Regions from separate parts of the Polaromonas aquatica genome, predicted to be linked through region 3. Evidence: predicted binding sites of a transcription regulator. Region 3 holds the regulator's gene; each other region holds the start of a gene.
What was found. Region 3 encodes FNR, which switches genes on or off when oxygen is low (the NO sensors DNR and NnrR bind a similar motif). Its sites were predicted from a motif close to TTGATNNNNATCAA; they were not measured.
Positions count from the first base shown of each region.

Region 1: the regulator FNR is predicted to act here: its motif matches at 2,416-2,429, upstream of ACFQND_RS05245 (universal stress protein).
Region 2: the regulator FNR is predicted to act here: its motif matches at 2,162-2,175, upstream of ACFQND_RS07005 (TraR/DksA family transcriptional regulator).

Region 1 is NZ_JBHSRS010000013.1:239,753-244,585, forward strand. Features, by position in the region: gene ACFQND_RS05225 (Zn-dependent hydrolase) at 1-194, shown strand, start outside; gene ACFQND_RS05230 (helix-turn-helix domain-containing protein) at 311-1,213, shown strand; gene ACFQND_RS05235 (orotate phosphoribosyltransferase) at 1,215-1,940, shown strand; gene ACFQND_RS05240 (hypothetical protein) at 1,948-2,310, shown strand; gene ACFQND_RS05245 (universal stress protein) at 2,485-2,907, shown strand; gene ACFQND_RS05250 (alpha/beta hydrolase) at 2,922-3,782, opposite strand; gene ACFQND_RS05255 (wax ester/triacylglycerol synthase family O-acyltransferase) at 3,706-4,833, opposite strand, start outside.
Region 2 is NZ_JBHSRS010000015.1:135,578-140,410, reverse strand. Features, by position in the region: gene ACFQND_RS07010 (bifunctional acetate--CoA ligase family protein/GNAT family N-acetyltransferase) at 1-2,091, opposite strand, end outside; gene ACFQND_RS07005 (TraR/DksA family transcriptional regulator) at 2,248-2,652, shown strand; gene ACFQND_RS07000 (phasin family protein) at 2,688-3,155, shown strand; gene ACFQND_RS06995 (zinc-dependent alcohol dehydrogenase family protein) at 3,395-4,393, shown strand; gene ACFQND_RS06990 (universal stress protein) at 4,645-4,833, shown strand, end outside.
Region 3 is NZ_JBHSRS010000013.1:16,859-21,691, reverse strand. Features, by position in the region: gene ACFQND_RS04240 (sulfite exporter TauE/SafE family protein) at 31-720, opposite strand; gene hemN (oxygen-independent coproporphyrinogen III oxidase) at 720-2,102, opposite strand; gene fnr (fumarate/nitrate reduction transcriptional regulator Fnr) at 2,297-3,016, shown strand; gene ACFQND_RS04225 (hypothetical protein) at 3,010-3,270, opposite strand; gene ACFQND_RS04220 (FixH family protein) at 3,257-3,550, opposite strand; gene ccoG (cytochrome c oxidase accessory protein CcoG) at 3,586-4,833, opposite strand, start outside.

The DNA.
Region 1 (4,833 bases), 220 kb from region 3:
ACGTGATTCCCAGCGGTGCCGGTCACGATGCCTCTCTTTTTGCGAATGCAGGCATTCCTGCTGGCATGCTGTTTATACGCAACCAGAATGGTTCGCACAACCCGGATGAAGCCATGGAAATGGATGACTTCATGCTGGGCGTTCAGGTGCTGGATGACGCAGTGGAAAAACTCTCGGGCACTGCAGCGCAGTAGGCCGGCCATGAGGGTTATGCCAGGAAAACGGCAAGCCCGGCATGAGACACTGTTGGGCTCATTGCACTTGTTTTTCGGCCGCAGGCGACAGGCTATCGATATCGACCGTATTGCACATGAATCTTTCTTCATCCATTGACTATGCGGCGCTGGGCGACCGGCTCAGGGCTTACCGCCTGGGCGCATCGCTGCAGGCCGAAGATGTTGCCGAATCGCTTGGCGTGTCGCGCGCCGTGGTTTACCGGATGGAAAAAGGCGAAATCGTCAAGATCGAGACGGTGGAGCGCCTAGCCCAGCTCCTGGGTACATCAATGGCTTCGCTGCTCGGTGTGGAGGTGGAGTATTACGCCAATTTCCTGAGCTTTTTTGAGCGCATGCGCCAACTAGAGCAGGGCGCGGACCGCATCATGGCGCACTTCGAGCCGATTTCACTGTTGCTGACCTCGGGTGACTACCTGAACTACCTCAGGCTCATGTTGCTGGAGACGCTGCCGCAAGGTGATGCCTCGTCCCAAAGCGGCGAGGCTGTGCGTGTGAAGGAAATCGACCAGCTGGTGCAGATCCTGCAGGAGCGCAAGGCCGCGTTTGCCCAGCGGCGGCCGGGCATTGTGAGCCTGGTTGGCTTGCGTGACCTTGAACGGTTTTTGCATACCGGCCTGGTGGGCCGGCTGGACCTGCCCGAAGCGCTGCGCAAGGAACGCATCCAGGCCGCCCGGCAGGAAATCGAGCGCATTGCAGAGCTGATGGAGAGCGAACCCATGCATGTGCAGGTCGGCCTTGTGGACGATGCCATGCCGTCCTCGACCTTTCAGCTGTTTCAAAGCGCCAGCCGTTCCGTCCTGGCGCTGAGCCCGTTCCGGCTCGGCGAGCTGCCCAATGTACGCAATGGCATTGCCACGGTCACGGCTTCGCCCGAAGCCGTCAAGCTGTATGAGCAAATGATAGAGCGGCTCTGGAAAGCCTCCTACAAAGGCCGGGCCGGTGCCGAGCGCCTGCGCAAGCTGCTCGCCAGGCCGTAGATTGTCACATCCAAAATACCCCGAGAAAGACCTCCAGATGGCGTTTTATCCCAGTTCCGAGATTTCGAAAAACGTGGCCCGCATGCTGCTGGACAGTGGCTGTGTACAGGTTCGCAAGGAAGAGCCGTTTCGTTTGCCCTCCGGCTGGGCCAGCCCTGTGTATATGGATTGCCGGCGCCTGATATCGTTTCCTGCGGCACGCCGTGAGTTGGTTAAACAAGGGCTGGATCTGCTAAGGCAGCGCGGCTGCCTGGATGGCATTCAGTCGATTGTCGGTGCCGAGGCCAGTGGCATCGCCTTTGCAGCCTGGATGGCGGATGAGCTCGAATTGCCTTTGCAATACGTGCGCAAGCAGACCCGCGGAATTGGCCATGGCAGCCAGATGGTTGGCGTAACGCCGCAGGCAAGCCGTGTGCTGCTGGTGGATGACATGGTGGCGGCCGGCACTTCCAAGGTTAACTTCCTGCGTGCCATCACATCTGCAGGAGCCGGCGTCAAGGACCTGTTTGTCATTTTTGACTATGGCACTTTCCCGGTTGAGGCATTGCTGGCGCCTTTCGGTGTGGCACTGCATGCACTCGCGACCTGGACCGACGTCCTGGCGGTGGGGCGGGACAGCGGCCATCTGGATGCGGGGGCCGTGGCTGAAATTGAGGCTTTTCTTGCCAATCCTGCTCAGTGGTCTTCTGTGCATGGTGGCATTTCGGACATGAAGCCGGTCGTATGATGGCGGCATGGGATTGAAACGAGTCGATAAAGAGGTACTGGTAATGACTTTTGATGAAGAAGCAGGCAGGTTCGAAGCAGCGGAATCCGGAACCGATTCATTCAAGCTGCTCTACAAGGCTGCCTTTGGCCTGATGACGCAGGAGCCCGCGAATGCCGCGTTCTTTTTTGTGATCGGCGTTGCTGCGCACGGCTACGTCCTGCAATACGAGGACCAGGGTGTCAGCCCGGAGTTTGCCGACAAGGCCAAGGCCATCCTGGTGGGCTTCAACAAAAAGATCGCCCAGGCACTGGCCTCGCCACCGGATGTCGGGCTTCGCCTGCTCGGTGAAGTGACTGCGGATTACCAGTTCAACGTGCACGAGTTCTGAACACGGCCAGAGTCCTTGCTTTGGGGCTTGCCCGGCCTCTTGGTGCAGCCAAATATCCGGCGCTGGTGCGTGATGCTGATGGTGAGTTACAAGTTTGCGGGCATATTGATTTGCATCAACATGCATTGCACAGCCCCAAGTACACTGGATCGATTTACTCATTGAGGGCGCATCATGAAAATTCTTCTTGCGGTTGACGGTAGCGAATACACAAAAAAAATGTTGGCCTACCTTGCCACGCATGATGAGCTGTTCGCTGTAAACAACCAGTACACCGTGCTGACCGTTCAACCGTCCTTGCCGCCGCGCGTGCGCGGTGCTGTGGGCAAGGCTGTCGTGGAGAAGTATTTTTCCGAAGAAGCCGAAAAGGTGTTGGCACCTGTCACCAAATTCCTGTTGCGCCACGGCATTGATGCCAAAAGCAGCTGGAAAGTGGGGTCCGTCGGGGAGACCATCGCCAAGGCTGCTCAAGCCGGAAAATTTGACCTGCTGGTACTGGGCTCCCACGGCCATGGCGCGCTGGTCAATCTGGTCATGGGTTCGGTGGCAACCCAGGTGCTGGCAAATTGCCGCATGCCGGTGCTGATAGTACGCTGATTGTCTGCATCACCCTAGCGGGTGAAGGTGTTGGCTGGTTTGGGGAATATCAGCCCGTGCACACCTGATTTTCGCTCAAAAGGTTGCCAGCCGCCCTCGGGCTGGGCCAGGCGGTCAGCCACGGCCCACCACGCGCAGGGGTTCACGCCCAGGCCGATATGGCTCGCCAGTACTTCAATGTTTTCGGTATCGGGGTTGCTTGTGTCGGGGGCCTGGATGCTTGCCTGCCAGGCGACCACGCCATCGGTCCGTGAATAAATGCTGGTGGTTGGCATGGACGGTGCTGCGGGCAGGTCGTATTTTTCCGCTTCCTTTTCAATACTTCGGCCGCTGGTCAGCTCATAAATGCGCCAGGCATTGGTGGCTTTATGCGAGCCCGCAAACGGCGTGCCCAATGTGATAACAGTGCGCACCATATGCGGCAATTCCTTGGCCAGCTCACGCGCATAGACACCGCCCAGGCTCCAGCCAATCAGGCTCACCTTGCGGCCAGTGCTTTCAAAGGTGCGCACCAGTTTGTTCCTGGCTTCATCAAGTACGCCTGCGCGTGGGCCAAAGTTAAAACCCTGCTCCCAACCCCAAGGTTTGTAGTTGATCGACTGCAGGTAGTGCCGCAAGGGCACGGTGGACGCGTCGTTGGCCGACAGACCAGGAAATACCATCACGGCATGGCCATCGCCTTTGGGCGCACGCGCCAGTAGCGGCCAGGAAGGCAGCAGAGCGCCAAACTCCCAGAACGCCCGCAACTCCAGCGCCAGCAGCCAGGCGCTGGGTGGTTGGTCGTGGGGCGCAGGCGCGTTACCTGGCGACGGTTTTGCGCTTGACTGTTTTTGCTGCGGATTTTTCGGATGCTGTTTTGAGGACTGGCCTGCCATGGTTTGGGGCATTGGTTTTTTTTGATGTATTTGGCTTGCTGACAGTATCGGGGCGCTTGCCGGTTTTTACAGGGGCATGTTTCGCATGGCTGGCTGCTTTTGTTTTCTTTGTGACCGGAGATAACGTGGTTTTTCGGGCTTTCGCTGGCGCAGCCTGTGTTGTCGCTGCAGGCAAGGCCATCAAGGTTTGCGCTTCCCTGAACGCCGCCTCAATGGCTTTTGCCAGATCGCTGGCATGCGGCAGTGCCTTTTTGTCTGCAACGATGCCGAAGTCAACGTGACCTGCATAAGTCTGGATGGTGATGTTCAGTGCCAGCCCGTGCATGATGATGGACAGCGGGTGAAAGCTTAAAAACTGCGCGCCCGCAAGGTACAAAGGCACCGGTGTACCGGGCACGTTGGAAATGGCCAGGTTGGCCACCATGGGCAGGCGGCTTGCCATGCCGCTTTTGCCGTAGGCATTCAATGCCATTTTGGCCGCGCCGCCCACCAGCCACGGTGCCAGCAGTGAAGGGTAGTCGGTGGGCAGCAAGCCTTTGAGGCTCTGCATGGAGGTCTTGACCTTGGCGGTGGACGCCATGATGGCATTCATGCGCTTGAGGGGATGCGCCAGGTGGGTGCCCAGTTCCACCAGGCTCATGCTGACTTGGTTGCCCAGGTTGCTGGCGTCTGTGGCACCGGCTTCACGCAGCGACACCGGCATGGCCGCAACAAGTGATTTTTTCGGCAGGCTGTGGTGTTGGCTGAGGTAGTTGCGCAAAGCTGTCGAGCAGATCCACAGCACGATGTCGTTGAACGAGCCGCCCACCGCCTTGCCCATGGCCTTGCACTCAGCCAGCGGGACGGTGGCCGTTACGAACACTCGGCCTGTAGTGATACCGGCATTAAAAGGTGTTTGCGGCGCCAGCTTCATGGGCATCTTGGCCTTGACGCCCGTGCCGGAGCTTGCCATGGACTGTTTGGCCAGTGTGCTGCCGAAGGTGGTGGCCGCGGAGGGCAGTGATTTTGCTGCCTTGACCAGTTGGCCCAGCGAACTCGAAAACACCGAACC
Region 2 (4,833 bases), on a different contig from region 3:
TGCGAGAACCCCCAGTTCATCAACCAGCAGCGGGTTGATGTCAAGTTCCGCCAGCCAGCCAAGGTCGCAAGCCATTTGTGAGACTTTCAACAGTGTGGCCAGCAACGCGTGTTCATCGGAGGGTGGGCGGCCGCGGTAGCCAGCAAGCATGGGAGCAAGCTGGCTTTTGACAATCAGGTCACGGGCCAGATTGCCATTGAGCGGCGGCAGTGCCACCGCGTGCGCTTTGCTCAGTTCGACAGCGGTTCCACCCTCGCCCAGCAGGACAACCGGGCCGAACACGGCATCGGTGGCGATACCCACAATCAATTCATGAGCTCCGGGTCGCCGAACCATGGGCTGGACGGTGAAGCCGAGCACCACGGCCAGCGGCAGCAAGCGCGCCACCTGCTGGCGCATCTTCATGGCGGCCGCCCTGAGTTCGTCCGCAGTCGCCAGACCAAGCGCCACGCCGCCGACGTCCGATTTGTGGATGACCTGGGGCGAAACAATCTTCAGTACGACGGGATAACCCATGCGATCGGCGACGATGACTGCTTCTTCAATGCCCTGGATCTGCTCAGTCTCGACGATGGGGATACCGCAAGCCTGCAACAACATTTGTGCTTGTGCCGCGTTGAGCCACTCCTGGCCGTCACGCAGCGCCTGCTCCAGAAGCAACTGAACGCATTGTTGATCGGGCATGAGGCCGTCCAGCGCAGCGGACGGGATCTGCTGAAGGGCTTCCTGGTTGCGTGCGTGGTTGAGCAGTTGTAACCATGCCGTCGCCGCGCGTTCCGGCGTGTTGTAGCTGGCAATGCCCGCCGAACCGCAGGCGGCGCGCGCCGTCGCCACGGCTGCGCCGCCCAGCCAGCAACTCAGCACCGGCTTGGCGGACTGCTGGATCAGCGGCAAACAACTTGATGCAATCGCTGCTGCAGGAACGATTGCTGTAGGCGCATGCATGAATAACACCGCGTCCACATCGGGTGCAGCCAGCAACACGCGCAATGCGTCTTGATAGCGGGTAACGGGTGCATCACCGATGATGTCGACCGGATTGCCGTGCGACCAGGAGGCTGGCAGGCATTGATCTAGGGCTGTCAGAGTTTCTTCGCCCAGGCGGGCCAGCTTGCCCCCGCCCAGCTCCAGCGCATCGGCCGCCAGCACGCCGGCGCCGCCGCCATTGGTGAGGATCACCAGCCGCTCACCGCACCAGGGGCGTATATGGGCTAGTGTTTCGGCGGCATCGAACAGCGACTCCAGCGTGTCCACCCGCAGCATGCCGGCCCGCATGACGGCAGCGTCAAATACCTCGTCAGAGCCAGCCAGGGCACCGGTGTGCGAAGCGGCGGCCCTGGCGCCATCAGGCGCCCGTCCAGCCTTGACCATGATCAAGGGCTTGTTGCGCGCGGCCGCCCGCGCGGCCGACATGAACTTTCGCGCCGCCTTGATCGATTCCGCATACATCAAAATGGCCCGGGTCCCCGGCTCGCTGGCCAGGTAGTCGATCACGTCGCCGAAATCTACATCGGCGCTGTCGCCCAGCGAGATAAAATGTGAAAAACCGATACCCCGACTGTTAGCCCAGTCCAGCATGGCAGTCGCCAGCGCGCCCGACTGGGTCACAAAGGCCAACCGGCCCGGTTCCGCATTACCCGGCGCAAAGCTTGCATTGAGGTGGGCGCCAGGGACCAGCGCGCCTATGCAATTCGGTCCCAGAATGCGCAGCAGGTAGGGCCGCGCAGCGTCCAGCATGCGCTGCTCCAGCGAAAGACCATCGTCGCCTGCTGGCTGTTTCAGGCCTGCCGTGAGCACCATGGCGGCACGTGTTCCCTTGCGCCCCAAGGCAGCAATCAACCCCGGCACAGTGGTTGCCGGTGTGCAAATCACGGCCAGGTCAGGCGCCTGCGGCAGCGATTCGATATCTGGCCAGGCCTGCTCACCTCCGACACTCGCATGCCGGGCATTGACCGGCCAGACTGGTCCCTGAAACCCTCCAAGCTTGAGGTTGCGCAGCACAACCGCCCCTAAGCTGCCTTCACGGTCGGAGGCTCCGATCACAGCCACCGAAGCGGGCTGGAGCAGGGCTTCGAGATTGCGTACGCTCATGAATATCCTTGAACTCCGATGGGTCATCCCGCCTGATAACTTCAGGTTAACGCAATGATCACGCCATCACTTGCGCCAGATCAAGGACCGAACGCTTGCGCGCCAGAAAATGACCTTTAAGTAGGACCATTCAGTACGACCAATGAGGAAATTCCTGTGGACACATACAACAGTAGCCTGGCCCCCCGATTCAGCCAGCTTCTTGCTCAACGCGAGGCGGAATTACGCGCCATCCTGCGCGCTGGAGGGAGTCTGGCTGACCAGGGGGAACGAGCTGCGCCGCATGATGTCATGGACTTCAAGGATATGGCCACGGAACAGTCACTGTCCACGATCAGCGAAGCCAAAGCGGAGCATGCCGCCCAAGATCTGGCGCAAGTTCTCGCGGCCCGCCGCCGCCTTGAAGACGGCAGCCGCGGCAAAGCTTCGAGCTATGGCCGTTGCCTTGATTGCGGCGAAGCGATCGACCTGCGGCGGCTCTCGGCACTACCGGAAACACCTTATTGCACCGCATGCCAATCCATTCACGAGCAGGCGCGATCACCAGCCCTGCGACATTGATCCCGTCACCGCCAACCACCCCGAAAGGAGCCCTCATGAGTACAAAAACTTCCCACGCCGCCCCGTCCACCGAGACTATGACCGCCAGATCGGCGCCCTGGAACCTGCTGGCCGACCTTGGTCGCCAACAGCTTATTCTGGCAACTGAAAGCGCCTGCGCCGTATTTCGCGGCTCCGAAGCCATGCGGAAAATCCAGCAGCAAGCCGCGCATCATGCTTCGGTGCATCATGAGGCGGTCGCGCAGAAGCTGCGCAGTCAGAGCGAACCATCCGATTGGCTGGCCATTCAGTCGGAGTTGATGCGCTTTGACCTGCAAGGCGCGACCCAATATTGGCAGCAGTTGGCTGCTGCGATGATCAAGACGCAAGTCGATATGGCGACTTGCGGCACTCATCTGCTCCATACAGCACCCGAGAATGGCCTGAAGCCGGCATTCGAGGCCTGGCAAGCGATCTTGCATAACTCGCTGAACGGCACAGCAAACCAGGCAAACACGCACTGACCGCCAGTCGGGCCTCAGTTCGGGTGCACATAACCATCCGGTGCAACCTGAATAAATGTGGATACCTCTGAAGCACTTTGGTGTATCAAGTAGCGTGGAGTTTGCACTTTTGATCAGGGTATGTGGAGCCTGACGCCCTGCCCTTGGCAAAAAAAAACGGCATCGGCACACAGACATAGGTTGTTCGAATCGATATGGTGCAATGCCGCAGGGATTGATCGCACCGACCCCAAACTGGAATTCAGCCCATGATGCGCGCGATGGTTCTGCACAAACCTGGCGAGGCGCTACGCCTGGAGAAGCGCCCGGTTCCCGAGCCGGGGCCGGGTGAAGTGCGTCTGCGTGTCGAAGCGTGTGCGGTGTGTCGTACCGACCTGCATGTCGTTGACGGGGAGCTACCGTTGCTGCATCTGCCGCTGGTACCTGGCCACGAGATCGTCGGCATTGTCGAGTGCATCGGAGATGGTGTGTCTGAGCTGGTCCCTGGCGATCGTGTCGGAGTGCCTTGGCTCGCGCACACCTGCGGACATTGCGCCTTCTGTCGCTTGGGCCGCGAAAACCTTTGCGACCAGCCATTGTTCACCGGCCACGGACGCGATGGCGGTTTCGCCACGCATGTGGTCGCTGAAGCCGCTTTCTGCCTGCCGTTGACAGTGCTGACAGATGCGGTTCACGTTGCGCCATTGATGTGTGCCGGGCTGATCGGCTGGAGATCGTTGCGTATGGCCGGCGATGACGCCCTGAAACTCGGCATTTACGGCTTTGGCGCGGCTGCGCACCTGATTACCCAGGTTGCGCTACACCAGGGTAGGAACGTCCACGCGTTCACCCGCACCGGCGATATACAGGCACAGAAGTTTGCCCGCTCGTTAGGCGCAGTGTGGGCCGGCGGATCGGATGAGACGGCATCCGAACTTCTGGATGCTGCCATTATCTTTGCGCCTGTCGGCGAGTTGGTACCCCTCGCGCTACGCGCGGTGCGCAAGGGTGGCCGCGTCGTCTGCGGCGGGATCCACATGAGCGACATCCCGTCTTTCGCATACAGGCTGCTGTGGGAGGAGCGGCAATTACTATCAGTAGCCAACCTCACACGTGCCGATGCGGCGGAGTTTCTCCGCTTCGCATTGAAGGTGCCTTTGCGCGTTGTAACGACAACCTATCCGCTGGAGAACGCCAATGAAGCGCTGGACGATTTGCGGGCGGGTCGACTGCTAGGTGCTGCCGTGCTGGTACCTTGAGCTGATCTGAAAATTCAGTGAGCGAATGTCTTGAAGGCATGCCCGGAAGGCCCCCGAAAGTCCCAATGAAACGGCTGGAGAAAGCACTCTCACCCCCTCAATTCCGCCCTGACCACTTCTGCGACGAAAGAAATTTTCCAATCAGGCTCACATTGCCGGTTCGCACTTGACTTTCATCAAAGGTGGATCCGCGGTCTATGCCATCCTCGGTCATGCGTATCCAGGTTCTGGCACGATAGGAAAGGCAAAGAATGTTCAGCAACATCCTCGTTCCATTCGACGGAAGTTCAACTGCTGAGAATGCGTTGCACGTCGCCATTGGCCTGGCAGATCGAAAAGCCACCAAACTGACGTTGCTGTATATCCTGAATGAATATGCCGCGATTGGTGAAATGCAAATGGCATCGCCTTCGCTGTACCTCACTCATATGGAGGGGCTG
Region 3 (4,833 bases):
GCTGTGTCGCCGCACGCGATTGGTGCATCTCTAAGGCGTCAGACACCAGGGTGCCGTGTTGTTCACCAGGCCCATCCACAGCGCGCCCAGGGAGGTCACGAACAGCGCCAGGCCGGCCAGCCGGATGGCCCACTGCCCCGAACCCTGCCCGCGCAGCCGAAGCCACAGCCATGGCCCGGCCATCAGGGAAACACCGCTGCCCAGGGCAAACAGTGCCATGACGGCAGCGCCTTCCTGCATGCTGCTGCCCAGCGCAGCCACCAGCAAGGCCGAGTAGAGCAAACCACAAGGCAGCAAGGACCACAATGCACCCAGCAGGATCGGCGCACCAAGCCCAGCCCTTCCGGTTTGGCCGCCCGCAATGGAACGCACCCGGCCCCAGACCGCGCGCGCAGAATCCTCAAGCCACGCAGGCTGGCGCGCCCGCCAGAGCAGCATCAGCCCCAGCAGGGCCGCAGCCACATGAAAAAGCGTCCAGACGGGCCTGAGGGCCGCGGAATGAATGCTGAGCCAGCCCAGCCCCTGCATTGATGCAGCAGCCAGGCCGCCCAGGGTGGAATACCCCACAACCCTGCCCGCCTGAAAACCCCAGATGGCCAGTGTGCTGGCCCCACCGCCAGCACGTCCCATACCCGCGCAAGCCGCACCGCACATCACCACGCAGTGAGGCCCTCCGGCAAGCCCCATCAGCAAGGCCGTGGCTAGAAGGGTCGCAGACATCAAATGATTTTCGAAAACCTGGCGCGGTTGCGGTCAGCCTGCAAATAGCGGTCAAACACCATGGCGACAGCGCGCACAAAAAACCAGCCCTGGGCACTTACCTCGATACCGGAATCACTCAAACGAACCAGTCCCTGATCGGCAAGCGCTGCGAGCGCCTCCATCTCTGCCGCAAAGTAACTCCGGAAATCAACCAGGTAAGCCAGCTCAATGGACTCAAACTGCAGTTGCCCCTGGCACATCAATGCCATGATGACGGCGCGCCTGAGCAGATCATCGCGCGACAGGGCCAGGCCGCGAACAACCGGCAGGCGCCCCTGATCGAGATGGTCGTAATACTCTTCCAGCGTCTTGGCATTCTGGCTGTAGGTGGCACCAACGCGGCCTATGGCGGAAACGCCCAGCGCAATCAGGTCGCAGTCGGGCTGGGTACTGTAGCCCTGGAAATTTCGGTGCAAGCGGCCCTGCCGTTTGGCAACAGCCAGCGCATCGCCGGGCAAGGCGAAATGATCCATGCCCACATAAACATAGCCGGCAGCGTCAAACGCCGCCAGTGAACGGGAAAACATGGCCATCTTGGCGGAGGCATCGGGCAATTCAGCCGTTGCAATGCGGCGCTGCGGCTTGAAACGTTCCGGCAGGTGCGCATAGGCATAAAGCGCAACCCGGTCAGGCCGCAATGCCGTCACTTGCTCAAGTGTCCGGTCAAATGATTCCGGCGTCTGCATGGGCAGGCCATAAATCAGGTCAACATTGATGGACTCAAAACCTTTCGAACGGGCAGCGTCAACCAGGCCGAACACCTGCTCCGCTGGCTGGACACGGTGCACTGCCCGCTGTACGGCCGGATCAAAATCCTGCACGCCAAAGCTCAGCCGGTTGAACCCCAGTTCGGCCAGCACTGCAAGCCGGGCCTCATCGACGGTTCGCGGATCAATTTCAATCGAATACTCACCACCCGGGGTAAATGAAAAACTGCGGCGCAACAGGGCCATCAATGCCCTGAGCTGCATGTCGTTCAGGAAAGTCGGCGTGCCTCCACCCAGATGCAGCTGGCTCACGACCTGACCAATACCTGCATGGGCCACTTGCAAATCGATTTCGCGGCCCAGGTAACGCAGGTATTCATCGGCCTTGCCGTGATGCCTGGTGATGATCTTGTTGCATGCGCAGTAGTAACACAGGGACTCGCAAAACGGAATGTGGACGTACAGGGACAGCGGCAACGCCATGGCTGCGGCGCCGCCATGGCGTTGCGACAGCGCCTGTGCATAGTCATCCGCAGCAAAGGCCTCGACAAAGCGGTCCGCTGTCGGATAGGAGGTATAACGCGGCCCGTTCAGGTCAAATCTGCGCAGCAGGTCGGGCGAAACAACACTCATGAACTGATTTCCTTGGAAGAATGCACACTGTGCCGCCAAATATCAGCCCTCGCCTTGACCTGTATCAAACCCTCCGCAGTCCCACATCGGCATAATCTGATCTACATCATGGATTCGTTGCGTTCGCGACGGATGCCGCCTCTTTCACGGAAAAACGACCTAAACACCAACCGGACTGTTCACACTGCCCCCAAATGCTCAAAGAAACCATCAAAGTAGCCTGTTCGAGTTGTAATCTGCGCGAACTGTGCATGCCTGTTGGCCTAAACACCCAGGAGCTGATCCGTGTTGACGAACTGGTGGCAACCCGGCGGACCGTCAAGCGCGGCGCGGCACTTTTCCACACGGGGGAAAAATTCACCTCGCTGTATGCCATTCGCAGCGGCTTCTTCAAAACCGGCATCACGACTGAAGACGGACGGGACCAGGTCACCGGCTTTCAGATGGCCGGTGAAATCATCGGCCTGGATGGCATCGTCAACGAGCAGCACACCTGCGATGCCGTGGCGCTTGAAGACGCCGAGGTGTGCGTGATGCCCTTCGACCGCATTGAGGAAATCTCAAGGGAGGTCAATGCCCTCCAGCACCACGTGCACAAGATCATGAGCCGGGAAATCGTGCGGGACCACGGCGTGATGCTGCTGCTCGGGAGCATGCGGGCCGAAGAGCGGCTGGCCGCCTTCCTGCTCAACCTGGTGCAGCGCCTGCAGGCACGTGGTTTTTCGAAATCCGAACTGGTGTTGCGCATGACACGCGAGGAAATCGGCAGCTACCTGGGCATGAAACTCGAAACCGTGAGCCGCACGTTTTCAAAATTTGCCGATGATGGCGTGATTGCGGTAAAGCAGCGCAACATCCACATCCTGGACGCCGATGCGCTAAAGCGCATTGTCAATGTGCCCCAGTGTCATTGATTGATGGCGTCAGGCTCGGCAAGCCATAACACCAGGCCATTGCTGATCACAGCGATAAACCAAAACATAAAAAAAGCCACCGTATAAACGCCCTTGCGGCTTGCCTGCAGCTCAAGGCCTGGCCAATGAATCTCGCCAGGGTCAATCATCGAAAAAACCAGCACTTCAAGCAGGCAGGCCGCCAAAAAGGCCGGCCAGATGATGAGTCCCCAGCGTTTGAGACCCTGGGCTTCAGGCTGGTCATGGTTTTTCATTGCTTTTTCCCCCGGTTGCGCTGTGGTTGCGGCCCGTCTGGGCCGGCTGCATCAGCGGTTTTGCCGCATTCACCTCCCGGCTGATCTCAAGCCCCTCACGGTAAGAGTCCTCTGATACAACGGCGTCCGGCCCCTGCATGATGTAGAACGCAGTGACGATACAGGCCAGCACCGCCGACAGCGGCCCGGCAATCACCATCCAGACATAGGGCTCTTTCCACCATGGGCGGACTTCAGGCGAATGCAGCATGTTTGCACTGTCTCTACTGGCGGGGTTCATGAAAAAGTCCTCCACAAGGATATTAGGAAAACACCTTAACGCGGTACCAGGAAAACCGATTTTTCGACGACTTCATCCTGCGAAGCGCCCTGCTTCGAAATCACAAAGGTAATGGGATGAGAGCCCGCAGCCACGGCATCGGGCGGCACCTGCACCCGCACCGGAACCCAGCGCGCACCGGCGGCGTCGACCACCACCTGCGCGTCGGACACAATCCGGGCTCCCGCCATCCCCTCCACCTTGAGCACATACTGCTGATCATGCTCGGTTGCATTCATGATCTGCAGGCCGTAAACATTTTCAATCTGACCCTGGCCCACCTGGCGGGCCATCGCGCCACGGTCGCGCACCACGTCCACCTTGAACGAAGGCCGAACCAGCAAGGCCCACAGCATCCCCGTACCGATGGCCACCAGCACCGCCGTGTACACAAGAACCCGGGGCCGCCGCACCCGGCGAAACATCGCGGAACGGGACAGTTTCTGGTCCATGCCGTTCTGTGTGCTGTAGCGGATCAGCCCGCGCGGGTAGTTCATTTTTTCCATGACACTGTCGCACACGTCGATGCAGGCCGAGCAGCTGATGCATTCATATTGCAGGCCATCACGAATGTCTATGCCCGTGGGGCAAACCTGCACGCACAGGCCGCAGTCAATGCAGTCTCCCAGACCTTTGGCGCGGTACTGGGCCAGTGCTTCGCTGCGCCGACGTGAGCCCCGGTGCTCGCCCCGCGCGCCGTCGTAGGTAACGATCAGCGTGTCGCGGTCAAACATCGCGCTCTGGAAGCGGGCATAAGGGCACATGTATTTGCACACCTGCTCGCGCATCCAGCCGGCATTGCCATAAGTCGCAAAGCCGTAGAAAAGCACCCAGAACAATTCCCACGGCCCCAGAGCCCAGCTTCCAACCGCGCCCAGCAGCTCGCGAATCGGCGTGAAATAACCGACAAACGTAAAGCCCGTCCACAAGCCAATCGTTATCCAGACCGCATGCTTGGCAGTCTTGCGGAAAATTTTGGCAATACTCCAGGGGCCCTTATCCAGGCGCATCCGGGCTATCCTGTCACCTTCAATCCTGCGCTCCACCCACATGAAAATTTCGGTATAAACCGTTTGTGGGCAGGCGTAGCCACACCAAAGCCGGCCCGCCACCGCCGTGAACAGGAAGAGCGACAGCGCGCTGATAACCAGCAGGCCTGTCAGGTAAATCAGGTCCTGCGGGTAAAGCACCAGGTTGAAGATATAAAACCGGCGCGCCCCCAGATCAAACAGCATGGCCTGCCG